Regions from separate parts of the Aliiglaciecola sp. NS0011-25 genome, predicted to be linked through region 2. Evidence: predicted binding sites of a transcription regulator. Region 2 holds the regulator's gene; the other holds the start of a gene.
What was found. Region 2 encodes FNR, which switches genes on or off when oxygen is low (the NO sensors DNR and NnrR bind a similar motif). Its sites were predicted from a motif close to TTGATCTAGATCAA; they were not measured.
Positions count from the first base shown of each region.

Region 1: atpD (F0F1 ATP synthase subunit beta) is a predicted target of FNR. The motif match lies at 1,724-1,737, and genes of this name have one in related genera.

Region 1 is NZ_BAABWR010000004.1:195,668-198,884, reverse strand. It holds gene ABWV72_RS05245 (F0F1 ATP synthase subunit epsilon) at 1-213, opposite strand, end outside; gene atpD (F0F1 ATP synthase subunit beta) at 203-1,669, opposite strand; gene ABWV72_RS05235 (6-phosphofructokinase) at 1,806-2,885, opposite strand; gene corA (magnesium/cobalt transporter CorA) at 3,099-3,217, opposite strand, start outside.
Region 2 is NZ_BAABWR010000019.1:14,980-18,196, forward strand. It holds gene ABWV72_RS15960 (heavy metal translocating P-type ATPase) at 1-531, shown strand, start outside; gene ccoS (cbb3-type cytochrome oxidase assembly protein CcoS) at 554-739, shown strand; gene ABWV72_RS15970 (sulfite exporter TauE/SafE family protein) at 736-1,401, shown strand; gene fnr (fumarate/nitrate reduction transcriptional regulator Fnr) at 1,427-2,164, shown strand; gene uspE (universal stress protein UspE) at 2,279-3,211, shown strand.

The DNA of each region.
Region 1 (3,217 bases), on a different contig from region 2:
TCCTGTTTTAACCAGCATACCCTCATCAATCGCAATATAAGCATACTCATTAGCAGATACCTGATAGGTTAAAATACCAGGCACCACAGGTGTCACGCAGTCCAGTCGATTGGGTAAAATCCCAAAACTACCTTCGGGGGTTTCGACTACAACACTGATGACATCCTTTATTTCCAAAAATATTTGATGGGGAAGTAAAATTTTAACTTGCATGTTGGTTGTCCTGTTGGCCTGCCTCTGCACTATCACTTTTTGATTTCAAGGCTTCACTAACGTCACCAATCATGTATAACGCACTTTCAGGATAGTCATCAAAATCACCCTGCAGAATTTGCTCACATCCGCTTAGGGCACATTCCAAACTAACAAATTTTCCTTGCATGCCAGTGAATTGTTCCGTAGTGAAAAAAGGCTGTGTAAAGAAGCGCTCCAAACGACGGGCACGAGTAACTATTTTACGGTCTTTATTAGAAAGCTGCTCTAATCCAAGCATCGCGATAATGTCTTTTAATTCATCATATTGAGCGAGTATTTGTCTGACTTGTTGAGCTAATTTGTAATGCCGCTCACCGACGATATTTGCTGTTGCTAAACTTGAACTGGATTGCAGCGGGTCGATGGATGGATATAGGCCTTCACTGGCACGTTTTCGGGAAAGTACCAATGTTGCCGAAAGGTGTGAAAAAGTATGGGTTGCGGCAGGATCGGTGAAGTCATCGGCAGGCACATACACAGCTTGTATCGATGTTATCGCACCATTTTGCGTGTTCGCTATGCGCTCTTCCAAACCGGATAACTCGGTACCCAATGTTGGCTGATAACCCATCCTCGAAGGCATTTGTCCCATCAGACCAGATACCTCAGAGCCGGCCTGAATAAACCGAAAAATATTGTCAATTAATAGCAAAACATCTTTGTGTTCATCGTCACGAAAATACTCCGCCATAGTGAGGGCGGCATGACCAATTCGAAAGCGGCTACCGGGCGGCTCGTTCATTTGTCCGAATAGCATAACCATATTATCCAGCACGCCAGCCTGCTTCATTTCCCGATAAAGCTCTTCACCTTCACGGCAACGCTCGCCAATACCACAAAAGATACTCACTCCTTTTTGATGGCTAACCATGTTGTGGATCATTTCTGTTAACAGTACCGTTTTACCCACACCAGCACCGCCAAATAAACCCGCCTTGCCACCACGTTCGAGTGGGCATAACACATCGACAATTTTTATTCCGGTCTCGAAAATTTGTAATTGACTGGATAATTTAGATAACGGCGGGGGATTTTGATGCACACTGCGACGTTCACAGTTTTGGTCAAAATCTTTGCCGTCAATAGGGTTGCCGAACACGTTAAACATACGCGATATGATTTGTTTGCCGATAGGCACGGTAAGAGGCTGGCCAGAGTCTTCAGCTTGCATACCTCTGGCTAAACCCTGAGTAGGGGTCAGTGCAATGGTACGTACTTTATTATTAGGTAATTGGGTAAGCACTTCTAACGCGATAGTGCGATTTTTAGCATAGATAATATTGTGAATAGCAGGCGGTTTGTGATCGAACTTAATTTCGACAATGCTACCGCGCACGGCACTGACTACACCGACTTGACTAGGTGCGTGTTGCCAATCTTCTATTAATGAATCAGAGGATTCTATACTCGACATTTACGATGCACCTTAGTTGACATGATCATTATAAATTTCATTGCTGCTTGCGAATTGATCTCGATCAAACTCACAAATGATAATGGTTTATAAATTAAGTAAAGGTTATCGCTAATTTATTTATATTTATTGGGTTTTAAGAATTAGACATATCTTCTAGCTTAGCAACCCCAAAACTTATCCCTAACGAGATGGCGCTTTGCAGGGTTAGGTCGTCCTTTGAAACCCCTTTGGTTTGATTTGCGACTTGTTCTAAAGGGACGCTGGTTAATTGATTATTTTGTTGCACAACAACCCGTCCGAATTGTTTTTCAGTAACCAGTTTTGCTGCAAAGGTACCTACGTTTGTAGCAAAAATACGGTCATTTGCTGTGGGCGAACCGCCGCGCTGAATATGTCCTAAAGAGGTTGCTCTTACTTCAATACTTAAGCGTTTTTCCAGCTGACTTTTAAGTACATTTGAAATACCGCCTAAACGTATCGGATCTGGGCTGTCAGAAATCGTTTGTTGCACGGCCATAGATCCATTTTCAGGTTTTGCGCCCTCTGCAATCACAATAATAGAATAGTGCTGATCACTGGCTCTTAATTCGCATGCTGAGACGATTTCATCCAGATTATAAGGAAATTCTGGAATCAGAATGACATCTGCTCCCCCTGCAACGCCTGCATGTAGCGCAATCCATCCGGCGTAACGTCCCATGGTTTCAAGGATCATAATTCGTTTGTGTGAATGGCCGGTGGTACGCAATCTATCAATTGCTTCGGTTACAATTGATACCGCCGTTTCAAAACCAAATGTGCGTTCGGTGCACATCAAGTCGTTATCAATTGTTTTCGGAACCCCAACAATATTCATACCTAGTTTTGTTAGTTCATAGGCAATTGACATAGTGCCATCACCGCCAATCATCACTATGGCATCAAGACCGAGCTCTTGATAATAAGACTGCACATCTTGTGAGCAGTCTTTACCTTGGTAATCAAAAGGATTTGCCTTATTACTGGTACCTAAAATGGTACCGCCTAAGGGTAAGATCCCACTGCAGTCAGCATAACTTAATTGTCGTACTTTGCGTTTTAGTAGGCCATCAAAACCATCTTCGATACCTATAATTTCAGCATTATTGTTTAACATTAACGATTTTGCTACAGCGCGTATTGCTGCATTTAAACCCTGACAATCACCACCGCCAGTCAGAATGCCTATCCGCATTTTTTAAACTTCCTACGTATTCTAATAATTGATATTGGTCATCTATTTATATCGGGGAATATCACCCAACGACTTTACCACTGTCTGGTGATTGCGCTATTAGTAATAACCCTTACTTTGTATATCAAATTAGCAGAAGAAGAGGCGAGTTTGTTCCATCTCGCAAAGCAAATATGCGGGTATGTCGTCGGTTAATCTCTCATTTTAAACCGACTATAACCACTTTCGTTTTTTGAAAAATAGCAACATGCCACAAACCATGCTTAAAATAATTAACCAAACTACCAGGTAACCGTAGGGTGACAATAATTCAGGCATACTCAGAGGGCCGG
Region 2 (3,217 bases):
TTTAGCGTAAAAGATGTAGTTAAAAAAGACGCAAAACAACTCGTCGATGACTTACGCAGCAAACAATTGGTGATGTTAAGTGGTGACTCAGAAATAAACGCGTCTTTGGTCGCTGATTCTTTAGGTATCCCAAACGTTTATTTTAGACAAACGCCAATACAAAAACTGACATACATTCAAAACTTACAAGCCAAAGGACACAAAGTTTTGATGATTGGTGATGGCATCAATGACGCCCCAGTTTTGGCCGCTGCTGATGTATCAATTGCGGTAGGTGACGCCAGTGACATGGCGAAACGTTCTGCCGATATCATTTTATTAAATTCAAAATTAAGTAATGTTAAGTTTGCTGTTAGTATGGCGATTAAAGTGCGTACCAAAATCAAACAGAACATGGTTTGGGCCATTGGCTATAACGCGTTAATTCTTCCCCTAGCAGTAGCCGGATATTTAAGCCCGTGGATGGCCGTAATTGGCATGTCGTTAAGTTCAATTATTGTGGTCGCAAACTCTATTCGTTTACTACGTTAACCAGCGCTAATAGGAAATTAAAGTGAGTATCATTTATGTGCTAATCCCCATCGCTATTGTGCTAGTACTGTTAGCCATAGGGATCTTTTTTTGGGCGGTCAAATCCAATCAGTTTGAAGATTTAGAGCGTCAAGGATACAACATTCTATTCGATGATGACGTGGATAAAAAAGTACAAGTAAAAAAGCCAAAAACTAACGACAAATGAACGACTTAAGCTGGTTTTCTGCAATATTAATCGGACTTGCTGGAAGTGTGCATTGCGCTGGGATGTGCGGTGGAATTGTGACCTCATTTACCTTTGCATTACCAAAGAATAAGTCACAATGGCCGTATTTAATTGCCTATAATTCAGGCCGCATTTTATCTTATAGTTTCGCTGGCGCAATCGCTGGGCTGTTGGGTCAGATCGTCACCACAAAATCCTTTATCAATCCTCAAGCACTGACCCTTTTTGGCGGAGTATTTATGGTTCTGCTTGGATTATATGTGGGACAGTGGTCAAAACTACTGGTTAAAGTAGAAAAAGTTGGCGCTATTTTTTGGCGTAAAATTAGTCCCATATCAAAGCGTTTCATTCCCTTTAAACACCCAATCTATGCTGTACCCTATGGCCTAATCTGGGGCTGGTTGCCCTGTGGATTGGTTTATTCGACGTTAACATGGAGTGTTTCCACCGGCAGTGTGGTACAAGGTGCTATCACCATGTTTTGCTTTGGCTTGGGCACTTTGCCCATCATGTTAGCAATGGGAGCCAGCGCCAGCCAAATAAGAGGATGGTTGACCCAACCAGTGGTAAAACGAAGCGTTGCAGTCTTATTATGCTTATTTGGCTTGATTTTATGTTACCAAGGGATTCATAATTGGTAACTAATGAATTAATTGGAATTAACTAATGTCAGATCCGAACAAGTTCAGTATTCGCTGCCAAAACTGCAGTTTTAATCACCTATGTATACCGGTGGCTCTGAATCAGACTGAAATGGAGAGTTTGGACGAAATCATAGAACGCAAGCGCCCTTTGCATAAAAATGATCAATTAACTATTCCTGGGCAAAAATTTACGTCGCTGTTTGCAGTAAGAACGGGCTCATTTAAATCTTACATAACCTCTCCCGATGGCGAACAACAAATTACAGGGTTTCATTTTCCCGGTGATATTGTCGGCTTTGATGGACTATTTTCTGAAAAATATCAAAGTTATAATCAAGCGATGGAAACCTCCATGGTTTGTGAGTTACCTTACGACAAGTTAGATATTATGAGCGCACAACTTCCTACACTGCGCAAAGAAATGCTTAAAATTATGAGCACAGAAATAAACCAAGATCACAGTCTCATGATGTTATTAAACAAGCGCACAGCAGAAGAACGTCTTGCCCACTTCCTAATTAATCTATCAGATCGTTTTCGCTCCCGCGGTTTTTCTGAATTAGAATTTAATTTAACCATGACCCGAAACGAAATTGGTAATCACCTTGGTTTAACTGTTGAAACCGTGAGTCGTTTACTCACCCGTTTTCAAAAAGAAAATATCATCAAAGTTGATGGGAAATTTATACAAATTCTCAATTTGGCGGTACTTAGAGAAAAACTTGGTGAACACGTTTTAAATAAACAAGCCTGCGGTTAAGTCTTTTAATTTAAATTGATTCAGGTCAAAACAATTAGTCTGTTAATTGGCAAACTAGCTAAAGTAGCCATACACTTAATATACGTAGTGTAAACGTTTGAAGGGAATTAATTTATGTCCGTATTTAACAAAATACTAGCTGTTGTAGACCCAACTACAGAAGATCAAAAAGCGTTTAAAAGAGCGCTTTTATTGGCAGAAAAGACCGGCGCCAGTATTACTGCGTTTCTGTCCATATATGATTTCTCTTATGAAATGACCACTATGCTCACCGTGGATGAAAGAGAAACGATGCGCCAAGCTGTGGTGGATGACAAAACCGATTGGCTTGCCAATATAGTTGAACCCCTAGCGGCTAACTCATCTATTTCAGTAGATATAAAAGTGGTCTGGCATAATCGGCCATATGAAAGTGTATTGTTCGAAGTGATTGATCACAGCTATGATTTAATCGTCAAAGGAACCCACGAGCATGACACCCTAAAGTCAGTGATATTCACCCCTACTGATTGGCATATCCTACGTAAATCACCGGTTCCAGTTTTACTTGTCAAAGAACATGATTGGCCTATTAATGGCAATATTTTAGCTGCGGTAGATGTGGGCAGTGAAGATGAAGAACATCATAGCTTAAACAAGTTAATCACTAAAACCGCTGGATTGATGGCTGATTTACTGGAAGGACATGTAAACTTGGTTAATTCTTACCCAGGTACACCGGTTAATATTGCCATCGAAATACCAGAGTTCGATCCGGTTGGCTATACAGAGTCAGTTAAACAACACCACGCCAAATGTATGCTTGAGCACGCTCAAGAATTCAATATCCCACAAGAAAATCAGCATCTTAGTGAAGGTTTGCCTGAGGATGTCATTCCTTCAGTGGCAAAAGCTATCGACGCAGAGTTAGTGGTTATCGGTACTGTAGGTCGCACCGGTATTACAGCCGCCCTTATCGGTAACACGGCTGAACATACAATAGATTCACTCAATTGTGACGTTTTAGCAATTAAACCAGAAGGCTTTGAGTGTCCTCTTAAACATTAACCTTAC